DNA from 4 places in the Embleya sp. AB8 genome. Region 1 is predicted to be linked to each of the others. Evidence: riboswitches for the same ligand, from Rfam matches in the RefSeq annotation. Region 1 holds a riboswitch; each other region holds the start of a gene.
What was found. A riboswitch is a leader RNA that binds a small molecule or an ion and turns the genes downstream of it on or off. The one in region 1 is predicted to bind cyclic di-AMP.
Positions count from the first base shown of each region.

Region 1 (7,627 bases):
CGCACTACAACGCCTCCAAGGGAGGAGTCCTCCTGCTCGGCAAGACCATGGCGGTCGAACTGGGTCGGCACGGGATCCGGGTGAACACCCTGTGTCCCGGATACATCCGTACACCACTCAACGCCTCCATCGCCGGCGCAATGACCGACGGCGACTTCGAAACCGACTACATCAAGGACCGGATCCCGCTCGGCCGGGCCGGCCTGGCCGAAGACGTGGCCGCCGCCTACGCGTTCCTCGCCTCCGACGACGCATCCTTCGTACACGGCGCGGAGTTGGTCATCGACGGCGGCCAACTCGCGGTCATGTAGCCCGAGTTCGCCCGGCCACGCGTACCCGCCGGGTGGCCCGGCGCCACGCGGCCACGCGGCCACAGCATGACCCGCAGCACCCAGCACCACCGCACCTCCCGTACGACCCGACACCGCCGCGCCACCCGGCACCCGGCACCCGGCACCATCGCAGCGCCTGAACCACCCGAACCACCCGCGCCACCCGGCAGCCCCGCACCACCGCTCCACCCGGCACCAGCGCAGCGGCGCCCGAACCACCCGCGCCACCCGACAGCCCCGCTGGAGCCGCCCGTTCGACCGAGGGAGAGCACGTCGCATGCCCCTGTCCACGGACCTGATCGATCGCCTGAGCGCGATCGTCGGCGCCGAACACGTCCGGCACGCCGCCGGTGAACTCGTCCCGTACGCACGCGACGCCACCCCCCTGTTCGACCGGCTCCCGGATGCCGTGGTCTTCCCGGCCGACACCGCCGAGGTGGCCGCCGTACTGCGCCTGGCGACCGAACACCGCGTCCCGGTCGTCCCCCGGGGCGCGGGCTCCAACCTGTGCGCCGCCACCGTCGCGCTCGACGGCGGCATCGTGCTGGTCACCACCCGGATGAACAGGATCCGCGAGATCAGCCCGGCCGAACTGCTCGCCGTGGTCGAGCCCGGCGTGACCACCGCGGCGCTCGCGACCGCCGCGACCGGACACGGCCTGCTGTTCCCGCCCGACCCGGGCAGCCGTACGGTCTCCACCGTCGGCGGCAACGTCGCCACCTGCGCGGGCGGCCTGCGCGGACTCAAATACGGCGTCACCCGCAACTACGTACTCGGCCTGGAGGCCGTGCTGCCCACCGGCGAAGTGATCCGCACCGGTGGCCGGTTGTGGAAGGACGTGGCCGGCTACGACCTGACCCGGCTGCTCACCGGCTCGGAGGGGACCCTCGCGGTGATCACCGAGATCACCATCGCCCTCCTCCCGGCCCCCGCCGACACCGGCACCGGGCTTGCCTACTTCCCCGACCTGGCGCACGCCGGCCGCGCGGTCGGCGACATCCTCTCGGCCGGCATCGTGCCCGCGACGCTCGAATTCCTGGACCGCAGCTGTATCAACGCGGTCGAGGACTTCGCCCACCTGGGTCTGCGCCGGGACGCGGGGGCCCTGCTGCTGTTCGGCGACGACGGCGCCGCCGACGCGGTCACGCGCGATCTGGCCCGGATGGCCGAACTGTGCGACGCGGCCGGTGCCACCGAATGGACCCTGGCCGAGGACGTGGCGGGCGCCGAGGCACTGCTCACCGCACGCCGCTGTTCGCTGCCCGCACTGTCCCGCCTCGGCTCGCTGACCATCCTCGAGGACGCCACCGTGCCGCGCCCGAGGATCGCCGAGATGGTCGACCGGATCGACACGATCGCCGACAAGCACGACGTCACCATCGCCACCTTCGGCCACGCCGGCGACGGCAACCTGCACCCGACCTGCGTGGTGGCCGACCCGAACGACACGGAGTCGGTCGAGCGCGCGCACGCCGCGTTCGACGACATCTTCCGCACCGCGATCGAGCTGGGCGGCACGATCACCGGGGAACACGGCGTCGGCGCCGCCAAGTTGCCCCACCTGCGGGCCCAACTCGGGGACGATCAGCTCGACTTGCTGCGCCGCATCAAAACCGCCTTCGATCCGGCCCGCATCCTCAATCCCGGAAAGCTCGGCTCATGACCGGTGTATTCGATCCCGAGGAACTCTCCCGCTGCATCTCCTGCGGGTTCTGTCTGCCGGCCTGCCCGACCTACGCGGAGACCGGCGACGAGGCGTCCTCGCCGCGCGGCCGGATCAATCTGATGCGGGCCCTGGAAACCGGAAAGCTCGACGCCGACGATCCGGTCCTGCTCGAACAGTCCTCGGCCTGCCTGGGCTGCCGGGCCTGCGAACCGGTCTGCCCGGCGGGTGTGCCGTACGGCTCGCTGCTCGAACAGTGGCGCGAACACCAGTGGCGCGGTCGGCAACGCCCGCCACTGGCCCGGCTGTTGACCGTCGTGGTGAGCATGCCACCGGTGGTCCGGGCGATGGGGTGGGGACGGTACGTACTGCCCGCCGCACGAAAGCGCGCGACCGCTCCTGCTGCCAAGACCCCGGCCAAGACCCCGACCCCAGCCGCCGCGAGCGCCAGGGCAGCCGGCGAGCAAGTCCCGGGCGCGGGCGCCTCGTTGATGCTCGGCTGCTTCGAACGCGCGATGTTCCCCAGGGTGGCCCGGGCCGCCCGGAAGTTGTTGCCCGGCCTCGCCGTGCCCGACAACCAGGGATGTTGCGGCGCGCTGCACGCGCACAACGGCGAGCTGAAGAAGGGGCGCGTCATGGCCGAACGCCTCGGCGAGCAGTTGCCCGGCCGGATCGTCACCACCTCCGGGGGCTGCGCGGCGCACCTGGCCGACGTGATCGGCCGGGATCGGGTCGCCGAACTGTCCGAGGTGGTCGACGTATCCGAGCTGCCCGAACGCCGGGTGGCCGGCCGCCGGGTCAAGGTCACCCTCCAGGACTCCTGCCACCTGCGCAACGGCCTGGGCGTCTGGCGCGAACCACGCGAACTCCTGGCCCAGGTCGCCGACTTCGTGGAGACCCCGGGCGCCGGGGAGTGCTGCGGCGCGGCCGGCACGTACTCCCTGCTCCGGCCGATCGAGTCCCGCCGGATCCTGGATCGCAAGCTGGACGCGATCGAGGCGACCGGCGCCGATGTCGTGGTCGCGGTCAACCCGGGCTGCCTGCGTCAGCTGCGCACCGGGCTGCGCCGGCGAAAGTCGCGGGTGCGCGCGGTGCACCTGGCCGAGTTCCTCACCGAGGCGGACGGCGGCGCGCGCGTGCGCTGACCCACCGCGCCGATCCGCCGGCGCCCACCCGCTTCCGGCCACCGCGCCGACCCGTCGGGCCCGCGCCCGCGGGCCGCGTTCGACGCATGCGACTCCACACGGGGGGAGCCGCGTGCGTCGTGCCCGGTCCGCGGGCGCGGGCCGCTCCCCTTCATGGACCGCTCCCCTTCTATAGGTGCGGCTTCTTCTATAGGTGCGGCTTCCACTTCCATAGGTGCGTCGCCCGGTTGCCAGGTGCGTCGCCCGGTCGCCGGCCCCCGCCCCGCCCCCGCCGCATCGCGTTCCGTCACCCCCGCGTCGCGCAACCCGCGCCGAACCCGCCACCACCTGGGCTTCTCCGCCGCCGGCCGAGGACCCGAACCGCATTCGGCCCCGATCGCCCGAAACCCTATGACGCAGGTCACATCGTGCGTACCGATTGTCAGGAACTCGCACGCACCGTAAACCGAGTTTTCCCGATTCTCACTCGGCGTGATTTCGATATCGGCAATGCGTAACCGATTCGGGCACAATGCGTACGGCTCTCGGGACTTTCGGTCCCGTTATTCCACCCTTCCGACCCGATTCTTCGGTTTCGGCGAATCGTGATGTTTGGATCCGCGTCGGGTGTGTGCGTAGCTTGGTGCTCCGCCACACCGGTCCGGTGCTCGGCGGAATGCGTCTCCCGGTTCGCCGAATCCTGCCGCCGGAGAGGCCACGGTACGAAACCCGAAAGGCAGGAGCGGGGGAACCAAGTGGAACGCCGTCCCGGGCGTCCGCGACAACGCGGATATCCGAACGGCTTGGGGTGAAGCCGTGCCCGACTCCTCGCACGACGAGGAGCCGAACACGGCCGGGCGAGACTCTCCAGCCCGAATCCGACAGCTCACTTCGTAGGCGTGGGAGAAGGAAAATCTTCGTGCAGTCGTTCATCACCCCTGCCCGCAAGCCCAAGAACGCGCGTCTCGCGCTTACTCTCGGCCTGGCCGGCGCGATCGTCGCCGCCCCGCTGATCACCGGTTTCGCGACCACCGCGAACGCCGCCCCCGTCTCCGTGTGGGACAAGGTCGCCCAGGGCGAGAGCTCGGGCAACTGGTCGATCAACACCGGCAACGGTTTCTACGGTGGCCTGCAGTTCACCCAGAGCACGTGGAACGAGTTCGGCGGTCAGCAGTACGCCCCGCGTGCCGACCTGGCCACCAAGGAGCAGCAGATCGCCATCGCCGAGAAGGTCCTGGCCGTCCAGGGTCCCGGCGCGTGGCCGAACACCTCGGGCCCGGCGGGCCTGACCAAGGGCATGGCGACCCCGGGCGTGACTCCGAGCGCCAAGTCCGGCTCGGCCAAGACCACCGTCAAGGTCGCCCCGAAGGCCGCCGAGAAGCCGGCCGACGCGCCGACGACCGCCCCGGCCCCGAAGATCGAGGTCGTCCCGGCCGCCGAGGCCACCGCCGCCACCACCACGTACTCCGTGGTCAAGGGCGACAGCCTGTCCAAGATCGCCGCGGACAAGGACATCGCCGGCGGCTGGCACAAGCTGTACGCCGACAACAAGGCCGCCATCGGTGGCAACCCGGACCTGATCGACATCGGTCTGAAGCTCTCGCTCGCCGGCAAGGCCACGGCCGCCGCCAAGACCGAGGCCCCGGCCGCCAAGACCGAGACCAAGACCGAGTCGCTGCCGTCGGCGTCGGTGCAGGTGGCCCCCAAGGCCAAGGCCGCGGACACCACCAAGGACACCTCGGCCAAGGCCGGCAGCACCGCGGTGAACTCGTCCGGCTACGTCGCCCCCGTGAACGGCGCCCTGGGCACCGCGTTCGGCACCAGCGGCAGCATGTGGTCCAGCGGCAGCCACACCGGCCAGGACTTCGTGGTCGGCACCGGCACCCCGGTGAAGGCGATCACCTCGGGCACCGTGGTCAGCGCCGGCAACGGCGGTGCGTACGGCAACGAGATCGTGATCAAGCACGCGGACGGCAAGTACTCGCAGTACGCCCACCTCTCCAGCATCGGCGTCCGCGCCGGCGCCACGGTGAGCACCGGCCAGCAGATCGGCCTCTCGGGCGCGACCGGCAACGTGACCGGCCCGCACCTGCACTTCGAGATCCGCACCACCCCGAACTACGGCAGCGGCATCAACCCCGTCACCTACCTGCGCGCGCACGGCGTCAACCTCTGATCGTCGCGTCACCGGGCAGTTCCGTAGTACGGCAGTAACGCAGCACGGCAAAAACGCAGTAGCGCAGTAACGCGGTAGCCAAAGGGCCGGGCCCGTCGACCACCAGTCGACGAGCCCGGCCCTTGCGGCGTTCCGGCCCGGCGAGCGCCCCGGTCGCAAACCGCAACCGATTCTGCACAACCCCGACCAAGACAGCCCGTCCGGCGTTTGAGGACGCCTGGGCCGCAGGCCGCGCCGGGTCCACGACGGAGCCCGAACGCCGGCCGGGCCGCATTCGGCCCGGCCGGCGTTCGGTATCCCCGGTGCCGCGCCCGTCGCGGAGCGCGGCACCGGTGTCCGACCGCGCTTGAGAACACCCCATCAAGCCCGGCCGGCGTCCGGTATCAACCGGCTCACCGGCGATACAGCACCGCCTCCGGCGCCGCCGCGGTCAGCGTGACCGGCTTCGGGTGGACCGGCACCGCCGCTCCCGGCCGGTCGTTCCGGTCCAGCACAAACGCCCGGTTGATCCCGTTCACCGTGATGGTGGACCCGGGATCGACCCCCTTCACCGTGCGAATCGCCACCACCTCGACGATGTCCGACGCCTTGGTCCCGTGCGGGAGCCGTACCGTCGTCGCCGCCGGCAGGTCGCGCTCGAGGGACCAGTCCGGCCGGCCGCGGTCCGAGCGGTACAGGGTCGCGTCACCCTTGATCCGCACGCCGAGCGCGACGCCGTTCCAGCCGGTCGCGCCGGGCGGCTTGGCCGACGTGGTCTTGCGGACCACCGCGTACAGGTAGTCCTGCGGGTCGGCGATCAGCGTCGTGGTGTCGGCCGGCGGGTCGGCGACCACCCGGCCCTCGCGGCGCATCTCCTTGGCCATCACCGGATACACCCATGGGTGCCGGTCCATGATCTCCTCGCGCGCGGTCTTGGTCGGGTCGGCCAGCCGCTCCATCGCCGACGGCGCGAACCGCATCGGGTCGTCCACGACATCGCACATGTTGTTGTTCAACGTGCAGGTCTGCAGCAGCGGATGGCCGTCCTCGTAGCGCCCGGTGAACGGCTGGGTGCCGTGCTCGGCCGACTGGAAGAACGCCGTGCCCGGCACCACCTTGCCACGGCCGTCCACCTCGACGTGGTACACCCACTCGATGTCGGTGGTCCGACCCCAACGGGCCATCAGGGCGGGCGTCGAGGTACCGCCGTCCTCGTTGCTCCAGATGATCGAGTAGGTCAGTATCCGATGCCCGGCCGTGGGCGCCGGCGCCTCCTGGGACCAGGCCAGGATGGGTGTGTCGGTGACCGCGTTCTGGAACGGGCCGGTCGCGCCGCCCGGGTTGTTCGGGATGTTTCGGCCGTACAGGATCGGCGCATTCGCCGCCACGGCGTGCCGCCGGTCGCCGACCGCGATGTTCTCGGTACGCAGTCGGGAGATCCGCACCACGGTGCCGCCCGGCGAGCGGTCCTCGGCGAACTTGACGCCGAGTTCGTGCCGGCCCTTGCGCAGCGCGCCGAGCGCGAAGCTGCGCTCGGTCGGCTCGTTGCCGAACACCACCACGTCGCCGGCGGGCCGCCCGTCGACGAACAGCTGTACGACCGCCGACTCCGCGCCGGCCTTGCCCCAGTCGACGCCGGGCGCGGCCAGGGTCAGCGTGACCAGCGCCTCGCCGTCGCGCCCGGTCCGGAACGGGACCACGACGGGACGGCCGCCACGCCGCACGGAGAACGTGCCGTGCGCGTCGGCGGATTGGGCCGAATCGGCCGACTGGGCCGACTCGGCCGACTCGGCGGCCTGGGCCGCCGGGACCGGACCAACCAGGCCGACCGCGGCGGCCAGTACGGCGCCGGCCAACACGGCGCGGCGCGGCCCTTGGATGCGAGATCGAGCGAACACGAGCAATCCCCCGAACAAAATCGGCGAGCCTGACCCGCCCACCGTGGCCGGCGAAGGGCTCGCGGGCCAACCCCCGCGCGGTCGAATTCCACCAACCGTCACCGCCGGGCCCACGTCCCGACACGCACCGGCCACGCATCCCTCGGCGACGCGCCCGATGTCCGATTCGTTCAAGACCGGTCGCGGTCGGACACCTAGCGTCGAGACATGCAATGGATCACGGATGAAATGCTCGCGCGGGCCGAACAGTTCCTGTGGACATCCGGTCGCGTGCTGGAACAGCGCCGCTTCGCATACCTGTTCGGCGATCGCGAGGCGCCCGCCGGGGTGCTTGCCGCGCTGGACGCCTACCTGACCCCGGACGGGGGCTACGCGTACGGCCTGGAGCCGGACGTACGCGGACCCGTACCGCACCCGGCCACCCTGCGCACAGCGATGCCGGTCCTGGTGGAGAC
Region 1 is NZ_JBMHHY010000016.1:69,555-77,181, forward strand. Features, by position in the region: gene ABIA38_RS24190 (SDR family NAD(P)-dependent oxidoreductase) at 1-311, shown strand, start outside; gene ABIA38_RS24195 (FAD-binding oxidoreductase) at 610-1,995, shown strand; gene ABIA38_RS24200 ((Fe-S)-binding protein) at 1,992-3,140, shown strand; cyclic di-AMP (ydaO/yuaA leader) riboswitch at 3,837-4,034, shown strand; gene ABIA38_RS24205 (transglycosylase family protein) at 4,039-5,295, shown strand; gene ABIA38_RS24210 (hypothetical protein) at 5,688-7,172, opposite strand; gene ABIA38_RS24215 (hypothetical protein) at 7,380-7,627, shown strand, end outside.

Region 2 (7,627 bases), on a different contig from region 1:
GTACTTCGCGACCAGCGCGTAACCGGCCAGCCAGTGGCCGACCTTCGAGCGGTCCACACCCTCGCGGTAGAGCAGGTCCACCTCGTCGAACAACCCGAGCACCGCGGCGGTGATCCGGTCCCAGTCCACGGTCAGCCGGTTGTCCGCCCACTCGAGCACGCCGGCGCGGTGCAGGTAGGCGAACAACAACTGCCCGCCCAGACCGTCGTAGTTGCGCACCCGACCGCCGGTGACCGGGAAGCGGAACAGCCGGTCGAAGATCACCGCGTACTGCACCAGGCCCGCCGTGGACACCCCCTCGCCGGCCAGCGTGACCGCCTCGCGGAACGCGGTCAGATCACACCGCAGTTCCTCGAGGGCGTACATCCAGAACGGCATCCGCTGCTTGATCATGAACGGGTCGAACGGCATGTGCCCGCGCATGTGGCTGCGGTCGTGGATCAGGTCCCACAACACGAACGCGTCCTGGGCAAGCTGCTGACTCTCCACCAATTCCTGGGCCTCGGGCGGCAGTTCCAGACCGAGGGTGCGCGCGGCGGCGGCCCCGACCCGACGGAAGCGGGCCGCCTCGCGGTCGCAGAAGATGGCCCCCCACGTGAACGTGGGCACCTCGCGCACCGCCACCGTCTCCGGGAAGAGCACCGCCGAGTCGGTGTCGTAGCCGTCGGTGAAGTCGACGAACGTGATCGGCACGAACATCGCGTTGTCGTAGCGCTCGGCCTCCAACTCGGCCAGCCACTGCGGCCACACCACGCGCAGCAGCACCGCCTCGACATTGCGGTTCGGGTTGCCGTTCTGCGTGGTCATCGGGAACACCACGAGGTGTTCGAGCCCGTCGCGCCGGGACTCCTCCGGGCGAAACGCAACCAGCGAGTCGAGGAAGTCGGGGCGGCCGAAATCGTCCGCCGACCAGCGCTCGAAGTCGGCCACCACCGCGTCCAGATACGCCTCGTCGTGCGGGAACAGCGGCGCGAGGCCGGTGATCGCCGAGGTGATCTCGACGACCAGCGCGCGGGCGGACGGGTGCCCGGTCGGCTCGATCGAACCGTCCTTGGCCTGTAGGGGTCGCAGCGCGGCGACGGCGTTCTTGAGGGCCGGCCACAGCGGGTGGTCGACGGCGGTACGGACGGCTACGCGGGTCATGTTCGGCATGGAACCCTCTCAGCGGAAAGCAGGAACCACGGTCAAGCGAACCTATGTCAAAAGAATTTCACGCCGCAAGGCCATTTCAAACGCAATCTTATCGCCATGAGTACGTTTTGCCCGAATTAGTTGGGATTGCCATCGCGGCGTTTCCGGCCCGGCGACGGCCCCGATCAGGGCTGCTCGCGACCCGTTCACGGATTGCTCACACCCTGCCGACCGGCCGATCACGGAACGCACTCGGAGAAAGACCCAAGATTTCGCCGGCCGAGCCGACGGCCGCTGTGGCTATTGACCGCCGATCCTGCGATCCAGTACGTCCACTGGACCGGGCCGTCGTGCGCGACGGCACCCGATGTGGAGGCGCCGATCATGGGCCGGAGAACCACCAGGAAGACCTCGGTCCCGGCGGGGCCGGGGACCGCGAGCGGCTCGACCGGGGCGGCGACCGCGCACGAGGCGGCGGCGAGCGTACATCCGGTGGACGAAATCCTGCCGCCGGGGCGGATGTTGGTCGGCGCGCTGCAACACGTGGCCACGATGTACGCCGGGGTGGCCGCACCACCACTGATCATCGGCGGCGCACTCGGAAACCGAAGAAGCCGCGGAAACCGAGCCGACCGACGAACTCCCCGCCCCGGCCGCGCCGCTCGATTCGCTCGAACAGGCCGGTCGGGCCTGACCGTTGCCGGCTCCGCCCCCGGACATGGGCGTGGGCCCCGCCGAAGTACTCGGCGGGGCCCACGTGGTGACGCTGGATCAGACGGCGAGCTTGATGCCCACGCCGATCAGGTTCGGGTTGTCCCCGATGACGCCCTTGTTGGCGGCGTGCAGGGCCTGGTAGCCACCCTTGACGCCGAGCTTGGCCGCGATGTCGGACAGCGTGTCGCCGGCCTTCACGGTGTAGGTGCCGGCCGCCGACTTCGGCGCGACCTGCTTGGCCACGTCCTGCTTGGCGGCGGTGTCCTGCTTCGGCTGCGCCGCGATCTTCGGCGCGTTGTCGGTCACCGGCTTGGCCTCGGCCTGGGGCGCGGCCTTCGGCGCGACCGGGGTCTTGGTCTTGCCGGTGGTGGTCGAGGAGTCGGCCGTGGCGGAGGCGTTGCCGCCCTTGCCCAGGCCCGCCTTCACCGAGCAGACCGGCCAGGCGCCGGGGCCCTGGGCGGCCAGGACGCGCTCGGCGACCGCGATCTGCTGGTCCTTGGTGGCCTGCGCGGCGCTGGACGCGTACTGGCTGCCGCCGAACGCGTTCCAGGTGCTCGGGGTGAACTGGAGACCGCCGGTGAAGCCGTTGCCCGTGTTGATGCTCCAGTTGCCGGTGCTCTCGCACTGGGCGACCGCGTCCCACGTGGACGAGGTCGCGGCGTTCGCGCTGCCCGCCATGCCCACGAGGGGAAGCAGGAGACCCGCACCGGCGGCGACGGCGATGCCGGCGCGACGGCCACGAGAGAGCGAACGAACGGGAGCGGTGATGGCACGGAAGGTCATTGATTACCTCGTCGGGCGCCTGCGAAGTTAGCTGTCGGGTTCGGACGAATGGCCCGGCCGCGCCTGAATCAGGCATGGCTTCACCCCAGACCTCGGACCTTGCTCACGCAGGTACCGAGGTCGGCACTTACTTTGGTTCCCCCGCTCCTGCCGCCAGTCGATATCGACTGCATCCCTCGGGCGGCGGCAGGATTCGGCGTACCGCCCGGGGAGTCCGCTTGTGCGAACAACCACGAAGCTACGCACCGGTTCGCCGGGTTGGCAAACATTTCGGGCGCTTTGTGAGGTGCCCCATAGGCGGGAATAACACCGCTTTGCCCGATTTGTCGCCATCCTTGCAGGTCATGGCGCCGGCGTTCACGATGCGCAGCCTCGTGGTCACTCGTGCGTCGACAACGAGCTATTCCGTCGCGGGCAGCTCCACAGGTACGACTACCCGCTCCTCGTCCCAGAGGAACGTCGAACCGCCGGTCGCAAAATTGGCGACGTCGGCCAGCGTGGCCCGCCCCTCGGGCGAATCGAGGGTGGCCTCGAGTTCGGCGCGGGTGTTCGCATACAGCCCCACCACCAGGTAATAGGGCGGTTGCGCGCCGTCGGGGTCGACGTCGCACTTGCCGATGGTCCAGCCGGTCAATCCCGGCATGGTTCGGGCGACCGGGAGATGCTTCTCCCAGTAGTAGGAGTCGAACGCGGCCGGGTCCTCGGGGTGGCCGTAGAGCACGGTCAGCTTGTACATGCCGGATCCTCACTGCTCGTGGTGGATGTCGTACTGCCGGTGGTGGTGCGGATGCAGCCGGTCACGCGCGGTCGTGCCCTACCCCGCGGTGATGGCCTTGAACGCGCGGGCCTGTTCGGTGATGGCCACCTCGGTGGGCAGCCGTTCCATGCTGGAGGCGCCGAAGAAGCCGACCACGCCGGTGGTGTTGGCCAGGACGTACGCGGCGTCCGCGGGTTCGGCGATCGGCCCGCCGTGGCACAACACCAGCACGTCGGGGTTCACCTCCGCCGCCGCGTCGCGCATCGCCTGGACCCGCTGCACCGCCTGGTCGAGCGAAACCGCGGTGGTGGCGCCGATGTTGCCCTTGGTGGTCAGCCCCAGGTGCGGGACCAGGACATCGGCGCCGGCCGCGGCCATCGCACGGGCCTGCTCGGGGTCGAAGACGTAGGGCGCGGTGAGCAGGCCGCGCTCGGCGGCCAGCCGGATCATCTCCACCTCCAGGTCGTAGCCCATCCCGGTCTCCTCCAGGTTCTGCCGGAAGACGCCGTCGAACAGGCCGACCGTGGGGAAGTTCTGCACACCGGCGAAGCCCATCGCGGCGAGTTGGTCCAGGAAGTGCGGCATGATCCGGAACGGATCGGTGCCGCACACCCCGGCCAGCACCGGAGTGCTCCGGACCACCGGCAGCACCTCGCCCGCCATCTCCACCACGATCGCGTTGGCGTCCCCGTAGGGCAACAACCCGGCGAGCGAACCCCGGCCGGCCATCCGATAGCGGCCGGAGTTGTAGATGATGATCAGGTCCACGCCGCCGGCCTCGGCGCACTTGGCCGACAATCCGGTGCCCGCGCCCGCGCCGATCACGACGCCGCCCTGCTCGACCGTCGTGCGCAGTCGGCCCCGCGCCTCGCGTCCGTTCATCTCAGTCCACATGTCCCTTCGTGATCATCTCGTGCAGTCGATCCGCCGCCGCCGTGGCGAACGCCGGATCGTTGATGTCCGTCGCCACCTCGCGCAACTCGACGGCACTGCCCTCGAGTCCGGCGCGCAATGCGTCGAACAACGCCGTATCGGCGACGGAATCGTAGAAGGGCGCGCCCTCGACGTCGATCGCGGAGACCCCGCGCAGCGGGATGTGCAGCGCGGTGGGGCCGGTCGCGGCGACCAGCTTCGCGGCGATCCGCCGACCCAGTTCGGCGTTCTCCTCGGGGGTCGTGCGCATCAGCGTCACGGTCGGGTTGTGCACGTACAGCTGCCGGTCCTCGAAGCGCGCGGGCACCGTCTCGCGCGGCCCGAAGTTGACCATGTCCAGGGCGCCCACGCTGACCACCTGGGGCAGTCCCATCCGGCCGGCCGCGGTCAACCGCTCGGGGCCGGCGCTGAGCACGCCGCCGACCAGGTCGTCGGCCAACTCGGTGGTGGTCAGGTCCAGGATCCCGACCAGGAAGCCCGCCTCGGCGAGGTTCTCCATCGACGTGCCGCCGGCCCCGGTGGCATGGAACACCAGTACCTCGTAGCCGAGTTCGGTGAGCCGCTCGCGGGCGGCGTCCACCGCCGGGGTGGTCACCCCGAACATCGACGCGGCGACCAGCGGCCGGCCCTCGCCGGTGACCCCCGCGACCGCCGCGCGATCCTCGGCGTAGCCGCCGGCCATGCCCGCGATCGCGTCCGCCGCGTTGCCCAGGATCCGCTCGGAGAGCCGATTTATCCCGGCGATGTCCACGACGCTGTACATCATCGTCACGTCCACCGCGCCGACGTAGGGCGACACGTCACCCGCGGCCATCGTGGACACCAACAGCTTGGGCACGCCGACCGGCAGCGCGCGCATCGCATGGGAGGCGATCGCCGAGCCGCCCGAGCCGCCCATCGCGAGCACCCCGTCCACCCGTCCCTGCTCGTACAGTTCGCGCAGGATCGCGGCGGCGCCCTCGGCCATCGCGGTGGTCGCCGCGCCGCGGTCGGCGCGGGTGCGCAGGTCGGCCAGATCGGTGCCGGCCGCCGCCGCGACGTCGGTCGCCTGGACATCGGCCTGGGCGAGCGACTCGCCCAACACCCCCACGTTCATCAGGATCACCTCGGCACCCCTGGCGCGCAGCCGATAGGCCAGCCACGCGTATTCGGATCCCTTGGTGTCCAACGTTCCGATCAGTACGACGGTGGGCATCGGTGCCTCCGGTGAGGTCGGTACGGCTTGCCGGGTTGACGCTTCGGCGGCGAACGGCCGCGCACGGTAACCCAACCCGATGATCATGACGATTGAAAGCACCGTGCGGTAGCACGGGGTGGCGAGTTGCCAAGTTTTCGCACGTCACAGAGGTGGCGATGGCGGAGGAACCGGACGGACGGGTCGCAATCGGCGCGGGCGCCGGGGCCGGCGTCGGCCGCGCGACGGCGCCGGCTGCCCGGCCCGGGACTGCGCCGATCCGGTCCCGGCCGCGCGCCGCCCCGAGCCGCTGCGAACAACTCGCCGACGAGGTCCGCGACCTGACGGGCCGTCGGACCGGGCTCGGACAGCCGCGCAGCGGACGGGCGATCAGGTGCGCGGCACCGCCCCGGACCCCGACCGGCAACCGGCTGCGCCACCCGCCCGGTTGTGCTGCGAACCCGCCGCCCGGCCGGCCGCCGGGCCCGGGCCGTTCCCACCCCGCCCCGGCCTCAGCGCAGCCTCAGGGCCAGGAAGAAGTCCACCTTGTCTTCCAGGCGGGCCAATTGGCGGCCCGTGAGTTCCTCGATGCGGCCTATTCGGTAGCGCAGCGTGTTCACGTGCACGTGCAGGCGGGCCGCGCAGCGGGTCCAGGAGCCGTCGCAGTCCAGGAATACCTCCAGCGTGCCGACCAGGTCCGCCTGGTGGCTCGTGTCGTACGCCCGCAGCGGCTCCAGCAGCCGCCCCCGGAAGGCCCGCCGCACATCCTCCGGCACCGCGGCCAACAGCGCCACGTGCGACGCGAGTTCGGCGTGTCCCACCACCTCGACCCGGCCCGCCCTGGTGCCCGCGATCCGGCCCGCGTGCCACGCCTCCTCCAACGCGCCGCGCAGCCCGTCGGCCCGGGCCACTCGCGCGCTCACCCCGATGTGCACCCGTACCCCGCCCGCCGCGGGGCCGTCCAGCGCGGCCAGCCGCTCGCGCAGCAGTTCCGTGGTGGGATCCGGCTCGGCGCCGTCCGGTTCGACCGATCCCCGCCCGGGGATCAGCGCCACCGCGCCCGGCCCGGTCGCCGACACCAGGGCGGTGTTCGGCTGATCCGCCAACGCCTCCTCCAGCAACACCCGGGCGAGCCGCCGGCCGTCGCGCGAGGGCAGGTCCGGCAGCGTGGCGGTGGCGAACTGCCAGTGCGCGTCGCCACCCTCCGGTTCGGCCACCCGCAACCGCGCCCCCACCTCGACCGGATCGGCGCCTGAGGCCAGCAGGTCGAGCACGTCCCGGGCCAGCCGTCGGGTGCGCCGGCGCCGGTCCTCGACCCGTTCCCGGCCCACCGAGACCAACCGGACCAGCTCGCCGAGCAGCGCCTGGTGCCGGTCCGGCCAGTCGGTCACGTCGTCCTCGACCGCGAGGAACCAATCCCCCCACGCGTCCGGGTCCACCGAGCCGCCCGCCTCGGGCACCGGCAGCAGCGAGAACGCCCGCCCGTCGACGCGATAGCGAAACGGCACCCGGGCCCGCCGCTCGCGGGCCGCGAAGTGCGCGCGGGCCATCCTCACCCGCAACCCCGGCGCCAGATCGGGCCCGCCGGCCGCGGCCTGACGCCCGGTCAGCGACAGTACCCAGCAGTGGATGTCGATGTCGGCCGCGACCAGCCCGAGCACCCCGTCCAACCCGGCCCCGCCGGCCGCGGCCTGGACCAACCGCCGATGCCGGTCCACCACCGCGGTCAGATCGCCGGCCCGTTCGGCGGAGATCCGCCGGACCACGAACTCGGTCAGGTGGGCGAAGGACAACTCCTCCTCGACCGCGAACAGCGGCAGGTGGTGCCGCTCGCAGGCGGCCACCAGGTCGGCCGGGATGTCGCCGATCTCGGCCTGCCCGGCGGCCAGCGCGGTGGCCCCGCCCCCGGTCAGCACCCGGACGAACCGTTCCGAGTCGGCCGGTTCCGAGCGCCAGCCCATGCCGGTCAGCACGAGCGCGCCGGCGGTCAGGTATCGGCTGGGATCGTGCAGGTCGGTGGTCATCACCGCGCGTACGCTCCGGTCCAGTTCCGTCGCGCCGACCAGCAGTCGGATGCCGGATATACCGCCTGCAATTCCATCGCCGAGAAGCGCGCGCAATCGCATCGACGGCCC
Region 2 is NZ_JBMHHY010000013.1:208,748-216,374, reverse strand. Features, by position in the region: gene ABIA38_RS21005 (DUF6421 family protein) at 1-1,152, opposite strand, end outside; gene ABIA38_RS21000 (transglycosylase family protein) at 1,903-2,523, opposite strand; cyclic di-AMP (ydaO/yuaA leader) riboswitch at 2,629-2,821, opposite strand; gene ABIA38_RS20995 (EthD family reductase) at 3,029-3,364, opposite strand; gene ABIA38_RS20990 (phosphoenolpyruvate hydrolase family protein) at 3,443-4,267, opposite strand; gene ABIA38_RS20985 (Tm-1-like ATP-binding domain-containing protein) at 4,269-5,513, opposite strand; gene ABIA38_RS20980 (PucR family transcriptional regulator) at 6,005-7,618, opposite strand.
Region 2: another riboswitch for cyclic di-AMP. It lies ahead of ABIA38_RS21000 (transglycosylase family protein); the one in region 1 lies ahead of ABIA38_RS24205 (transglycosylase family protein).

Region 3 (7,627 bases), on a different contig from region 1:
GGCTTCGGCGGCCGCTTCTCGCCCTCGGGCTTCGAGCCGCCACCCGGCACCTGCCACCACATCGGCGGCCCCGGCACGGTGCCGGTGCCCGGTGCGGCGTCGACCTGCGCGGGAGCGCCCGCCATCACCGCGACCCCGGCCGGCCGGCCGGCGGCCTCCTGCTTCTTCTTCGTGTCGGACCACACCATGAACAACACCACGGCGGTGATCATCAGCAGCGGGATGGACGGACCGAAGCCCGAGTCCAGGTAGGTGAAGAACAAGGCGACCCCCATCACGGCCACCACGGTGGCGGCCGACGCCCCGTAGTCGAACTTCCCCGCGAGCACCCGACGCAGCACGGGCTGCTCCTCGCCACGGGCCGGGACCAGCAGCCAGCCCAGGCTGTACACCAGTACGCCCACCCCGCCGAAGAGCGACAACACCGCGAAGACGATGCGGAAGATCACCGGATCGAGGCCGAAGTGCTCACCGAGGCCGCCGCACACGCCGGAGACCATGCGGTCCTCGGTGCTGCGCAGCAGCTGCGGTCGAGTGGTCGTCGTCGTGGGCGCCGCGGACGACCCCGGAGGGCCGCCCGGGACGTCGCCGGCCCGGTCGCCGGCCGAGTCACCGGGTTTCATGTCGTCGTTCATGGGTCCATCGTGGCGTGCCCGCGATCGCGTTCCCATCGGGCTCGGCCCTGGTCGCCCCCTGGTTCGACCCTGAGGGGGAATCAGGGTCGGGCCCTGATGCGGCCGGACTTGCCGACGTGTGACGATCGGTCGTGTGACCGCCGTATATCCGCAAGCCGTGCCCACCCGGCCAGTGCCGCCGACTCCTCGGCTCCGCCGTGCCTCGTCGCACCGGCTCGCCGGCGGCGTCGCCCGCGGGCTGTCCGAACACCTCGGCGTCGAGGTGCTGCTGCTGCGGATCGCCTTCGTCGCGCTGGCCTTCTTCGCGGGGTTGGGGATCGCGCTCTACGCGGCCTTCTGGATCTTCGTACCGCAGGGCGAGGGCACCCAGGTCCCGCCGCCGCGCGAACGCGGCCGGGAGCGGCACCAGGCACTCGCGCTGATCATCGTGCTGATCGCGATGACCATGCTCACCGGCGTGGGCGCGACCACGAGCGGGACGAAGGTCGGCGACTGGATGTGGCCGCTGCTCGTGGCCGGCCCCGGGGTGATCATGCTGTGGCGTCAGGCCGACGAGTCGCAGCGGCAGCGCTGGTTCTCGCTGGACGGGCGCAGCCGGGTGGCGGGTTCGCTGCGCACCTTCGTCGGCGCCGCGCTGGTCCTGGCGGGCCTGATCTTCTTCTCCCTCGGCCGGGGCGGCATCGGCGACGCGTTGGCCGCGATGCGCGGGGCCGGTCTGCTGCTGGTCGGCCTGTTGGTCATCTTCGGCCCGTACCTGCTCCGGCAGACCCGCGAACTCGGCGCCGAGCGTCGGGCGCGGATCCGGGCCCAGGAGCGGGCCGAGGTGGCCGCACACGTGCACGACTCGGTGCTGCACACGCTGACCCTGATCCAGCGCCAGGTGGAGGACCCGCGCGAGGTGGCCCGGTTGGCCCGCGCGCAGGAGCGCGAGTTGCGCGCCTGGTTGTACCGACCGGACGGCGAGGAGCCGGACCGCACCTTCGCCGCCGCGCTGCGCTCGACCGCCGCCGAGGTGGAGGACGCGCACGGGGTGTCGATCGAGGTGGTCTGCGTGGGCGACTGTCCGGTGGACGACAAGCTGGCCGCGCTGGTCGCCGCCGCGCGCGAGGCGATGGTCAACGCGGCGAAGTACGCGGGCGGTGCGGCGATCTCGGTGTTCGGCGAGGCCGACGAGGACACGGTCACCGTGTTCGTCCGCGACCGCGGGCCCGGCTTCGACCCGGACTCGGTGCCTGCCGACCGGCTGGGTGTGCGAGAGTCCGTGTTCGGGCGCATGCGCCGCAACGGGGGCGCCGCGAACATCCGCAGCGAACCCGGCGAGGGCACCGAGGTCGAGCTGGAGATGCGCCGCGCCGACGCCGGCCGGTCCGCTGTGGGAAGGACGAACACGTGAACGCCACCGAGACGAGCACCGAGCAGCACGAGGGCCCGCCCCGCACCCGGGTGGTCCTGGTCGACGACCACCGGATGTTCCGTACCGGCGTGCGCGCCGAGATCGGCGAGGCGGTCGAGGTGGTCGGCGAGGCCGACGACGTGGCAAGCGCCGTGGCGGTGGTCACCGAGACGCGCCCCGAGGTGGTCCTGCTCGATGTGCACCTGCCCGGCGGGGGCGGGGTCGAGGTACTGCGCCAGTGCGCGCCGCTGATCCCGACGGTGCGCTTCCTGGCGCTGTCCGTGTCGGACGCCGCCGACGACGTGATCGGGGTGATCCGCGGCGGCGCCCGCGGCTATGTGACCAAGTCGATCACCGGTGAGGAGCTGATCCGCGCGATCGGCCGGGTCGGCGAGGGCGACGCGGTGTTCTCGCCGCGCCTGGCGGGCTTCGTGCTCGACGCGTTCGCGGCCACCGACGTACCGCCGATCGACGAGGACCTGGACCGGCTCACCCAGCGCGAGCGTGAGGTGTTGCGGCTGATCGCGCGCGGCTACGCGTACAAGGAGATCGCCCGCCGGCTGGTCATCTCGGTCAAGACGGTGGAGACCCATGTCTCCGCCGTACTGCGCAAGTTGCAACTGTCCAACCGGCACGAGCTGACCCGCTGGGCGACCGACCGGCGCCTGGTCTGAGCGCCGGGAAGCCGGGTACGACGACGGCGCCCGTTCCCGGAACCGATCCGGGAGCGGGCGCCGTCGAGGTCTGTGCGCGCGACCGGTGGGCCTAACCGGGTCGAATGGCCGCGTAGAACGGCATCGAGTCCATCGACGCGGTGGTCACGGTCTTGCCCGGGCGCGGAGCGTGCACGATCTGGCCGTTGCCGATGTACATGCCCACGTGCCGGTTGTCCGAGTAGAAGAACACCAGGTCGCCCGGCTTGAGCGCGTCCTTGGAGATCCGCGGACCGTCGTTGACCTGGGTCCAGGTGGTGCGGGTGAGCGAGACGCCCGCGGCCTTCCAGGATGCCTGGGTCAGGCCCGAGCAGTCGTAGGAGCCGGGACCCTCGGCGCCGGAGACGTACGGCTTGCCGATCTGGGCCATCGCGAACGCGATCGCGGCCTGCGCCCGACCGGAGACGGGCACGTTGGTCGCCGGCGGCGCGTCCGTCCGATCCCGCGAACTGCGGTCGCTGCCTCGCGTGTTGTCGTTCGCGTGCTCGTCCGAGTTGAGCACGTCCTGCTTCTGCTTCTCGGTGAGCGTGTTCAGCAGGCGGTTGGCCTCGGCCAACTTGCCCTGGATCTCCGTCTTGTTCTTGTTCAGCTCGGTGCGCAGCTTCTCCAACTCGGCGAGTTGCGAGGAGGCTTCCGTGCGGTCCTGCTGCAGGGCTCGGGCCTGGGCCGCGATCGCCTTCAGCTTGGCGGCCTGCTGACCGTCGAGCTGGGACATCATCTGCGACTTCTGCAGATAACCCTCGGGGTCACCGCTGAGCGCCAGCGACAGCGACGGCGGCAGCCCACCACTGCGGTACTGGTTGGCCGCGATCACACCGATCTGGTCACGCAACGCGTTCAGCGCCGCCTGTTCCTCGGTGATCCGGGCCTGCGTCTGATTCGCGGTCCCCTGCTGCTTGGTGATCTGCTCCTCGACGCCGTTCATCGCGTCGGTCGTCTTGATCACGTCACTGTGCAGCTGGTTGACGCGGTCCTTGGTCTGCTGGAAAGTCTGCGCCGGATCCGCACTCGCGCTACCGGCGAAAGTCATCACACCGGTCATCGTCGCGGCGGCCGTGACCACAGTCGCTGCGGTACGCACGGCGGTGCGCGGCTTGGGCTTTCGATGCTGCCCGGGTCGACGTTGGGACGCCACTGGTGGCGGGTCTCCTTCCTCGGCTGCTTGGCGGGATCGGTGGAGTCTAACCGGGACGAACGGCCGCGTAGAACGGCATCTCGCCGACCGGGGCCTTGGTTACGTTCTTGCCGGGGCGCGGGGCGTGGATTATCTGGCCGTTGCCGATGTAGATGCCCACGTGCGAGTTGTCCGAGTAGTAGAACACCAGATCGCCCGGCTGGAGCGCGTCCTTGGAGATTCGCGGACCGTCGTTGACCTGGTCCCAGGTGGTGCGGCTGAGCGAGACGTTCGCGGCCCGCCACGAGGCCTGGGTCAGGCCCGAGCAGTCGTAGGAGTCGGGGCCCACGCCGCGCGGCACGTACGGCTTGCCGATCTGGGCCGTCGCGAACGCTATCGCGGCCTGAGCCCGACCGGACACGGGCACGTTGGTCGCCGGCGGCGGCGTGTCCGTCTTGCCCCGCGAGCTGCGGTCGTTGGTCCGCGACGAGGTGTCGGTGGTGTTGGTGGTGTTGTTCGTGTGCTCGTTCGAGTCGAGCACGTCCTTCTTCTGCTGCTCGGTGAGCGTGTTCAGCAGTCGATTGGCCTCGGCGAGCTTGGCCTGGACGTCGGTCTTGTTCTTGTTCAGCTCGGTGCGCAGCTTCTCCAGCGCCGCGAGCTGCGACGACGCCTCGGTGCGGTCCTGCTGGAGCACTCGGGCCTGGGCCGCGATCGCCTTCAGCTTGGCGGCCTGCTGGCCGTCGAGCTGGGACATCATCTGCGACTTCTGTAGGAAACCCTCGGGGTCACCGCTGAGCGCGAGCGACAGCGACGGCGGCAGCCCACCACTGCGGTACTGGTTGGCCGCGATCACACCGATCTGGTCACGCAACGCGTTCAGCGCCGCCTGTTCCTCGGTGATCCGGGCCTGCGTCTGATTCGCGGTCCCCTGCTGCTTGGTGATCTGCTCCTCGACGCCGTTCATCGCGTCGGTCGTCTTGATCACGTCACTGTGCAGCTGGTTGACGCGGTCCTTGGTCTGCTGGAAAGTCTGCGCCGGATCCGCACTCGCGCTACCGGCGAAAGTCATCACACCGGTCATCGTCGCGGCGGCCGTGACCACAGTCGCTGCGGTACGCACGGCGGTGCGCGGCTTGGGCTTTCGATGCTGCCCGGGTCGACGTTGGGACGCCACTGGTGGCGGGTCTCCTTCCTCGGCCGCCTACCGGGTTAGCTGACGGGTTCGGGCGGAAGAAGGCGCCCTACGGTGCCGAAGCACCGATTCACCCCAGGGACTGCGAGGGTCCCCGGTTCCGGTTTCGCGCCCGATGACACGTGGTTGCCCACCGTCACCGGAACTCGTCCCCGAATTCGGCGGAGGCGATCGTGTCGGCCGGGTGGCCGACGTCGAGCCGATCGCCTGTCGCAGAACACTAGTCACAGCCGTGTCACGACCATCACCAATGCCCTCTGCATTACCAAAACTTTACCAAGGTCACCGTTTCCTTCTCCGCGTATCACGGGAAAAGCGATCGGATTCCCTAAAGTCGATCTTGCTGCGTTTTGGCGATATTTGGCGCATTCGACCCCTCGGCGAGCCACCGACCCGGCGCCGGCTAAGCTGCCCGGTGGTAGCGGCGGCAACAACGGCCCCAAGAGCACCGGCTCGTCCCGGCGCCGAGGCGATGGTCGACGAGGAGTTGTGACGACGTGGACGTGCTGCGCCAGATCCTGGTGGTCCTGCACATCGTGGGCATCGCCGCCCTGCTCGGCGGCGTCCTGACCCAGTTGTCCGCGCTGCGCACCGGCGAGGTGCGGATCGTGCCGGCGATGACCCACGGCGCGCTGACCATGCTGGTCACCGGCCTGGCCCTGGTCGGCGTGGATCGGCAGGGGCTGGACAAGGACCTGGACACCGCCAAGATCGCCACCAAGTTGGTCGTGCTCCTGGTGATCCTGGTCCTGGTCTGGGGCAACCGCGCCGCCGCCCGGGTGTCCGGGCGGGTGCTCGGCACGATCGGCCTGCTGACCGTGGCCAACATCGCCGTCGCGGTGATGTGGACCTGAGCACCCGGCGCGCCCTACCGGGTGTCGACCACCCGGAACACCTCGGCCATCCGCCCGGCGGCCAGACCGAACCGCCGGGCGTTGCCCTCGACCATCGCCGTCACCTGCGCGCGCAGCTCCGGCAGATGACTCGTCTGGCTGGCGTGCGACAACAGCGCGGCCATCTTCCGCTCGAATGCCGCCGTCACGTCGACCGCGTGGTCCGGCGCCGGCGTCGGCGACAACCACGTCTCCGCCACCGTCCACTCCGCGAGCCCCTCCGACGCCAGCAACTCCGGGTGCGCGAACGGGTTCCGGGCATCGGGATAGATCGCCCGCAGCGCCGCCTCGCCCGCCTCCAGGTGATCCGGGTGACTGGGCGCGAGCCGGGCCCAGTCCCGCTCCGGACTCGGGATCACCATCCGCTGCGGGCGCACCCGCCGGATCACCCGGGTGATGTCCCGGCGCAGCTCGAACGTGGCCGCCACACGCCCGTCCGGATGACCCAGCCAGTACAGCTCCCGCACCCCCACGTGCGCCGCCGCCGCGGTCTGCTCGGCCCGCCGGATCCCGCCGATCGCCGACCGCGGCACCGCCGGATCGAAGCCGCCCGCGTCCCCGTCGGTGACCAGGCAGTAGCTCACCTCGATGCCCGCGTCGGTCCACCCGGCGACCGTGCCCGCCGCCCCGTAGTCGATGTCGTCCGGGTGCGCGGCCAGCACGAGCACCCGCTCCACGTCGCGATCGTCCAGCACCATGTACGTACTCCCTCGATGGATCCTCGTCGGCGCCATGATCCCTGCCCCCACATCGAGGCCCGACCACGACTCGCCCACCACCCACCTAGACTCGGGGAACGATGAGCAGCCTCTTCGACGACATCCCCCTGCCCGGTTTCGACACCGCGGCCAAGCACTCCATCCCCGGCCCGGCGGACGAGATCCCGCTGCCGCCCGAGCCGGACGAGAACCACGTATACGGCCTCCCGGAGGACTATCCGGACGACCTGTACGAAGGGCAGTACGCACCGCCGCCCGAGCCGCGCGACGCCTACTACCGCAACGGCGCCCCGCGCCCGGTGGTGGACCCGGCGCGGCTCCTGGACGGGATGAACCCCCAGCAGCGCGCCGCGGTAGTACACGAGGGGTCCCCGCTGCTCATCGTGGCCGGCGCGGGCTCCGGGAAGACCCGGGTGCTGACCCACCGGATCGCCCACCTGCTGGCCGCCCGCGGGGTGCATCCCGGCGAGATCCTGGCGATCACCTTCACCAACAAGGCCGCCGCCGAGATGCGCGAGCGGGTCGAGGCGCTGGTCGGACCCCGTACCAAGGCCATGTGGGTGTCCACCTTCCACTCGGCCTGCGTGCGCATCCTGCGGCAGCAGTACAAGAAGCTCGGCATGAGCTCGTCGTTCTCCATCTACGACTCGGCCGACCAGCAGCGGCTGATGGCGATGGTCTGCCGCGATCTGGACCTGGATCCGAAGAAGTTCCCGCCGCGCAAGTTCAACGCGCAGGTGTCCAACCTCAAGAACGAGCTGATCGATCACGAGGACTTCGCGGCGAAGGCGATCAACGAGACCGAACGTATCCTCGCGCAGGCGTACACGATGTATCAGGAGCGGTTGCGCCAGGCCAACGCACTGGACTTCGACGACCTGATCATGACCACGGTGCATCTGCTCCAGGCGTTCCCGGACGTCGCCGAGCACTACCGGCGGCGCTTTCGGCACGTGCTGGTCGACGAG
Region 3 is NZ_JBMHHY010000035.1:112,031-119,657, reverse strand. Features, by position in the region: gene ABIA38_RS38845 (PspC domain-containing protein) at 1-635, opposite strand, end outside; gene ABIA38_RS38840 (PspC domain-containing protein) at 769-2,028, shown strand; gene ABIA38_RS38835 (LuxR C-terminal-related transcriptional regulator) at 2,025-2,702, shown strand; gene ABIA38_RS38830 (NlpC/P60 family protein) at 2,794-3,771, opposite strand; gene ABIA38_RS38825 (NlpC/P60 family protein) at 3,923-4,924, opposite strand; cyclic di-AMP (ydaO/yuaA leader) riboswitch at 5,039-5,168, opposite strand; gene ABIA38_RS38820 (hypothetical protein) at 5,545-5,901, shown strand; gene ABIA38_RS38815 (PIG-L deacetylase family protein) at 5,916-6,638, opposite strand; gene pcrA (DNA helicase PcrA) at 6,740-7,627, shown strand, end outside.
Region 3: another riboswitch for cyclic di-AMP. It lies ahead of ABIA38_RS38825 (NlpC/P60 family protein); the one in region 1 lies ahead of ABIA38_RS24205 (transglycosylase family protein).

Region 4 (7,627 bases), on a different contig from region 1:
GACCTGTTGCTCAAGGGTGGCGGCGAGAAGGACTCGTACTTCTACTTCGACACCAAGATCGACCCCGCCTACTACCTGATGTGGCGCGGCGACACGCCCGGCGAGGTGGGCATGTGGCCGCCGCCCGGCGAACTCGGCGGCGTCGGCGTATTCATGCTGATCCTGCTGGTGGCCCTCGCGGTCGCCGTCGCGCTCGGCATGCGACGCTCGCTGGTCCTGGCGCTCGTGGCCTGCTTCGCCAGTTCGTGGCTGATGCGGTTCTGGTTCGCCTCGCACATGTTCCAGGACCAGGCCGTGCAGCTCTACCCGCGCACCTCGTACGAACTCGCCTACGTCAGCCTGCTCCTGGTCGGCGTGGCCGTACATCTGTCCGCGCAACGGCTGCGCGCGTTGTGGAACCGGTTCGTCGTGCACCGCGCGGACCCGGCCGCGGACGCCGAACCCCGGCACGTCGGCGCGCGCTGGCGCACGACTCCCGGGATGGCGACCACGATCGGCGCGCTGTCCGCGATGGTCCTGCTGTTCGGGACGGCGGCCTCGTCGGTCGCCAACAATCTGATGCCGGTGAACGACTCGAGCATCGGGTCGCTGACCTATCGCTCGCACCAGCTGCAGAAGACCAGCGGCGAGTGCCCGAGGTACGCGAAGGACCACAAGTGTGACCGGCTGGGCACCCCGCCGTGGCGGGCCCCCGTACACGGCACCCCCGGAGCGAACAACGGCTGACCATGCTCGCCGGACCCACGGGCCGGGGGTCCGGGGCGTGTCTCAGCGGTTGATCGTCACGGTCGAAGGCGGCGTCGAGGTCGAATCCGACGCCGCCTTCGTCGGGACCGGGGAGGTCGACCCGGTGTCCTTCGCCGCGCCGGCTTCGGGGAGCCGGGAACGGAACAGGCTCGGGGTCCAGTCCTTGAGCCGCATCGCGGGCTTCTCCACCAGGTACCACGAGCCGGCGGCGAGGACGAAGGTGCCGACCAGCGAGAGCCCGAGGTAGGCGAGGAAGCCGTGCCGGTTGTACCCGAGCACGACCAGGAACTGCTCGACCACGAAGCCGTAGATATAGATGCCGTAGGAGAGGTCGCGCTTGCGACCGACCACTCGGAAGGGCTTCGGCAGCCGTACCGCGAGCCACATCAGCGCGTAGGCGAAGGCCGGGAAGCCGATCACGAAGAAGCCGCCGAAGCGCATGCTCGCGAACAGCGCGACGATCGAGACGACGCCGAGCACGTCGTTGACCGGGATCCGCTCCTGGTAGAGCTGGAAGAGCATGCCGACGCAGAAGAGGAAACTCAGGTAGATCAGGTACTGGCTGTGCAACGGGCCGATGAACTCGCTCAGGATCGGCACGTGGATGTTGGTGCCGTTGGTGTTCTGCGGACCACGCCAGCCGGGGGCGTTCACCAGGTCCATCACGATCCAGCCGTACAGCAGGGCGGTCAGCAACAGTACGAACCGGCGGGATCCGCGCAGCACGCCGGACCAGGCCATCGCCGCGACGACCACGTAGCAGATCATCTCGTAGCTCAGCGACCACAGCGCGCCGTCGAAGCCGGGATCGAACGCGTGGCCCGCCTTCTTACCCGTGGCCAGGATGTTGGAAATGTCCAACTGCCGCAGGCCGGTCCACCAGTTCGCGCGGACGTAGTCGAACGGGCCCTCCCCGTGTCGCCAGAAGCCGTCCAGCGAACCCTGCTGGTGGCGGAACATGATCGGCGCGGCCACGAACGCGGTGAACAACACACAGACCCACAGGCCGGGCAGGATGCGCAGCAGTCGGTGCCACAGATAGCGCCCGGTGGTGGTGCGCATACCGCTGCGGGTGATCAGGAAGCCCGACAGTACGAAGAAGCCGTACACGGACATCCGGCCGAGCCCCACCTGGAGGCCAGTGAACCCGTTGCCCGGTTCGCGCTTGCCGAAGCCACCCAATATGTGCGCGTGTGCCACCACGACCGCTGTCGCCAACAGAAGTCGGATCAATCCGATGCTGTTGTCCCGGCCGGAGAATCGTTCAGCCAGGGTGCCCTGCCGACCCATTCCGAAATCGCGTCGCACGCGGTTCACACCCTTCTTGACGTGGCCGCCGCAGAGCGACGCAGGTTCCCCCCTCGGACGCATGTGCGCCCCGCCCACGAGATCCTGTGCATGGTAACCGGCGGCCCGGCGCCGAATCCGGCACCCCGGGCCGGCGCGCGCCGATCGGCCGGCTCGGGCCGTTCCGACACCCGCCGCAGGCCCCGGATGCCGGATAGGGTCGTCCCATGAAGTGGCTTGTCACCGGCGGTGCCGGGTATATCGGGACGCATGTCGTGCGGGCGTTGCTCGCGGTCGGTGAGGATGTGGTCGTGCTCGACGACCTGTCCACCGGAGCGCGGGAGCGGGTGCCCGAGGGGGTGCCGCTGGTGATCGGCTCGGTGCTCGATCGGGGGGTGCTCGACGAGGTGTTCCGGGGGCACGCGGTGGACGGCGTGGTGCACATCGCGGCGAAGAAGCAGGTGCCCGAGTCGGTTTCGCGTCCCCTCTATTACTACGAGGAGAACGTCGAGGGGCTGCGGACGTTGTTGGCGGCGATGGTGGCCGCCGAGGTGACGCGGATCGTGTTCTCCTCCAGCGCGGCCGTCTACGGCATGCCGGACGTGGATCTGGTCGACGAGGACACCCCGTGTCTGCCGATCAACCCGTACGGCGAGAGCAAGTTGGTCGGCGAGTGGATGATCGGGGCGACGGCGCGCGCGCACGGGATGTCGTACGCCGCGCTGCGCTACTTCAACGTCGCGGGCGCGGGCGCGCCGGAGCTCGCGGACGCGGGCGTGTTCAACCTCGTGCCGATGGTGCTGGAAAAGCTGACGGCGGATCAGCCGCCGGTGATCTTCGGGGACGACTACGAAACCCCGGACGGCACGTGTGTGCGCGACTTCATCCATGTGGTGGACCTGGCCGAGGCGCACGTGGCCGCAACGCGCCGGCTCGCCGCCGATCCGGACGCGCGCCTGGTGTTGAACGTGGGGCGCGGCGAGGGCACGTCGGTGCGCGAGATGGTGGAACTCATCCGCGAGGTCACCGGGTTGCGCTCGCGCACGCCGGAGCTGCGCCCCCGGCGGGCGGGCGATCCGGCCCGGGTGGTGGCGAGCGCCGACCGGATCGGCGCCGAACTGGGCTGGAAGGCCCGGCTCGACACCCCGGACATGGTGGAGAGCGCGTGGGCGGGATGGCGGGCGCAACACGGCTGAGTCGGCCGGCCGCATCGGGTTATCCCGGTATTCCCGGCCATTTGGCCATCGAGTGGCCGGGAACGGTCCTTTCCGGAAGAGATCATCCACTTTGCGCTCAACCGCAAAACGGATAATCGACTTCTATCCGACACAGACTTGTGATCTACGGCGAGGGCTGCTTAGCGTTCGATCCGTCCGTATCCCACACGGACCCCGATCGCCGGTACGCCGAATCCTGTCGCCGGCCGCTCGGGAGGCTGACGAGTACCACACGACAGGAGCGGGGGAACCACAGGTGAACCGCCGCGAACGGCCCCGATCCGGGCGATCGGGCGCCGCGAACGGCTAGGGGTGAAGCCATCTCCTTCGGGAGGTGGCCGGGCTATCGATCTCCGGCCCGAATCCGACAGCTCACCTCGTAGGCGTGGGAGAGGATCAAGCCATGTTGTCCGGAACCGGGCGTCATCGCCGTCGCAGCACCAGCAGGACCACCCGTCTGATCGCCGCGGCGGGTGTCGCCGGCGTCGGCGTCGCCATGCCGATCATCGGCGCGGGCACGGCCCAGGCCGCGTCCGTGAACACCTGGGACAAGGTCGCCCAGTGCGAGAGCACGGGCAACTGGCAGATCAACACCGGCAACGGCTTCTACGGCGGCCTGCAGTTCACCCAGAGCACCTGGCACGAGTTCGGCGGCACCCAGTACGCCACGCGGGCCGACCAGGCGACCAAGGGCCAGCAGATCGCCATCGCCGAGAAGGTGCTCAAGAGCCAGGGCCCCGGCGCGTGGCCGGTGTGCTCGGTCAAGGCGGGCCTCAACCGCGGCGGCTCGAGCGCCGACGTCGACACCGGCTCCTCGGGCTCCTCGGGTTCGGCGGGCAAGACCGCGCCGAAGAGCACGCCCAAGGCGCAGAGCGAGACCACCAAACCGGCCCCGAAGAAGACCGTCGAGGCGCCCAAGGCGCAGACGCCGAAGACCGAGGCGCCCAAGACCGAGACCACCGCCAAGACCGAGACCGCCGAGACGCCGAAGACCGAGCCCGCCGCCGACTCCGCCGCGAACTCGTCCTACGTCGTGGTGGCCGGCGACACGCTCTCCCGGATCGCCGACGCCGCACACGTGCCCGGCGGCTGGCCGAAGCTGTACGAGAGCAACAAGAGCGTCGTCGGGCAGAACCCGGACCTGATCTTCCCGGGCCAGAAGCTCGCGGTCGACGGCACGGCCGCGCCGACCGCCGCCAAGACGGACACCGCACCCAAGACGGACACCACGACCAGGACCGAGGCCGCGCCCAAGGCCGAGGCGGTCAAGACCGAGACCGTCGCCAAGACGGACACGCCGAAGACCGAGACACCGAAGACCGAGACCCCCAAGTCGACCACGCCGAAGGCCTCGACCGCCAAGTCCGACACCGGCGGCGAGCACGCCTCCGGCTCGTATGTCGCCCCGGTCTCCGGCGCCACGCTCACCGCGAGCTTCGGCTCCGGCGGCTCGCACTGGGCCAGTGGCCACCACACCGGCCAGGACTTCGCGGTCTCGACCGGTACCACGGTGCGCGCGGTCACCTCGGGCACCGTCGTGTCGGCCGGTTGGGGCGGCGCGTACGGCAACGAGGTGGTCATCCGGCACGCGGACGGCAAGTACACCCAGTACGCGCACCTTTCCTCGATCTCGGTCAAGGCCGGGATGAAGGTACAGACCGGCCAGAAGATCGCGCTGTCCGGCGCGACCGGCAACGTCACCGGCCCGCACCTGCACTTCGAGGTCCGGACCACGCCCAACTACGGCTCGGCGGTCAACCCGATGACGTGGCTGCGCAGCCACGGGGTCAGCGTCTGAGGTTGGCCTCACGCGCCGGCCGGGCTATTTGGCCTCAGGCGCCGGCCGGGCTGGATTTGGCCTCACGCGCCGGCCGGGCCGGGACGACCCGGCCTCCGGCCGAGGTGGCCTCAAGCGCCGGCCCGGCTACTTGGCCTCAAACGCCGGCCGGGCTGGATTTGGCTCGGCTCGCGACGAACGGTCGCCGGGCCGGGCGTATTTGGTCCGGTTCGCGAGCGACTGTCGCCGGATCGGGCGCATTGGCCCGGCTCGTGACCGACTGCGCACCGCGGGCGCACCTTTCGGGGTGCGCCCGTCATCGCCCGCCAGGGGTTGGTCCAAATGCGCGGCTCAGGGTAGGCGGGCCGTCCTGAGCGAGCCGTCCCGGCTCAGCCACAGAGCCGTCGGGTGTCCGTCGCCGTCGACCGCACCGGTGGGGTCGGTCGGGGCGGCGTGGTCGTCGAGGGTGGTCGGCACGCCTGCCGCGTCCACCGCGACCGGGTTGCCCGCCGCGTCCCGGGTCAGGATCGTGGTCGTGCCGGCCGGCCCGGGCAGTTGGGTCAGGGACTCGTAGCCGACGCCCGCCGCCCGCTCCCCCGCCGGCTGCCACCGGCCCGGTTCGGCCTCGACCATGCTCACGATCGCCGCCGTGCCGGCTCGCCGGTAGGCCACCGTCACCCGCCCGTCCACGCCCACCGAGGCGGTCGGCGGACCCACCGGGTGATCGGCCGCGATCGTACCCGGCACCGCCGACCGGTCGCCCGTCACATCCCAGCGGCGGATGCCGTCCCGCGCCGTGCCGAAGACGGTGATCCCGCCGTCGGGCCGAGTCACCGCGGTCGGCCCCTCGACGATCTCGGCACCGCCCAGGTCGCGCCACGGCGACCAATCGGCGCTTCCGGCGGCCAGGTACCGCGTACTCAGCCCCTTCCCCCGGTTGCGCGCGAACACGTGCAACCCGCCCGCGCCGTCGGCCTGGACCAGCGGCGGGCCCAGGCCGCGCGCACCGCCGTCGGGCCCGCCCAGGTCCTGCCACGGGCCCAACTCCCCACCGGGCGCCGCCTCGATCGCGGTGAGCACCTCGAACCGGTCCCGATCACCCCGCCGGGCGCCGCCGAGCCGCAGCACGAACACCCGGATCCGCCCGTCCGCCGTGCGTACCGCCGCCGGCCCCGGGGCCAACTCGCCGTCCCCGGGCGCCGACCCGGCCTGCGGCGCGGACCAGGCGGCGGCGCCGACCCGCTCCTGGGTCCAGCGGGTGACCCGGCCGCCGAGCACGGCCCACGCGGTCAGCCGCCCGTCCGCGCCGAGCACCGGTCGCGGGCCCGCGTCGGGGAAGCGATACGTGGTGCTCTGCGGCCAGTTGGTGCCCGGCGCGGTGTCGCGCACCTTGAGGTCGCCGCAGTCCGCGCGCCCCGGGCAATAGTGCACGCGGTCGGTCCAGCCGTAGACGCTGTCGATCTCGTCCTTGCGCGCGCGGGCGTCCGGCGCCAGATTGTGCGGCCACCGCTCGTTGTAGTAGCCGCGGTAGGCGATCGCCGCGGCGCGCGCCGCGGGCCGCTCCGCGTTGTACCGGCGCAGCGCCGCCCAGGCGAACTGCGCGGCGGCGGTGTGGTCCTGGTGGTCCGAAACGCCGCCGCTGTCCGCGTGTTCCGGGTGCTTCGCGTCGTGGGTCTGCCGGTCGGGATCGGGGTCCAGGGTGCGCACCACGGTCGGCCGCTGGGCGCGCATCAGGTCCACGAGCGAGTCGATCAGGCCGTCGCGGGTATACGCGTACGGCCCGCCGGCCGGCTCGTCCAGCGGCGCCAGGGTGTCGAGTTCGCGCTCGCGCCCGCTCCACAGCGTGCGCAGCCGGCCATGCGCGCCGAGGCCCTCCTCCTTTCGGGTGTTGAGGAAGACCAGCTTGATGTTCGGCGCATCGGCGAGCCGGTCGAATTCGGCGTACGCGCCGTCCCGAAGGCGGATGCTGTGTCGCTCCCAGCGCGCCGCACGATCGCCGAGCGCCATGAACGCGTACGCCGCGCGCGAGCCGTTGTCGCGCGCGGCGGCGTACGCCTCGGGATTCCGGCGGCCACCGGGGCCGTTGCGGCCGTCCGCCTCGCCCGCGGTGAGGAAGACCGTCACATTGTCCGTGCCCGCCCGGACGGCCCGGTCGACGTCGGGGTTCATGAAGTAGAGGTCGTCGTCCTGATGCGCGACCACCTGCATCGCCGCGCCCGCCGCGGTCGGCCCCGGGGCCAGCGCGTCCAGCCCGATCGGCCGGGTCGGCGGGTGGAACGGCGGCGATCCGTAAGGGCCGGTCAGCGCCACCACCGCGCCGGTGAAGGCGAGGGCGAACACGGTGACCAGCGCGGTGAACCTGCCGGTGCCGGGGATCGTCGCCATCTGGGCGGGGCCTTTCTGGCGTTACGGGCGGGGCGGTCCCATCATCGCCGGTTGCCGCGCCGCAGCCGCAGCCGGCACGAGCTGGACGCCCACCGCGTCACCGCCCGGACACCCGCCACGACCAGGCCGGCGCAACCGAACCAGCCGAGCCCGAAGCGCGCCGGCTCGGCATGCACCCGCACCACCCGCGCGCCGGGCAGGAGTTCGGCGGCGT
Region 4 is NZ_JBMHHY010000012.1:265,981-273,607, forward strand. Features, by position in the region: gene ABIA38_RS19805 (hypothetical protein) at 1-726, shown strand, start outside; gene ABIA38_RS19810 (acyltransferase family protein) at 769-2,055, opposite strand; gene galE (UDP-glucose 4-epimerase GalE) at 2,262-3,230, shown strand; cyclic di-AMP (ydaO/yuaA leader) riboswitch at 3,461-3,650, shown strand; gene ABIA38_RS19820 (transglycosylase family protein) at 3,655-5,049, shown strand; gene ABIA38_RS19825 (PIG-L family deacetylase) at 5,380-7,413, opposite strand.
Region 4: another riboswitch for cyclic di-AMP. It lies ahead of ABIA38_RS19820 (transglycosylase family protein); the one in region 1 lies ahead of ABIA38_RS24205 (transglycosylase family protein).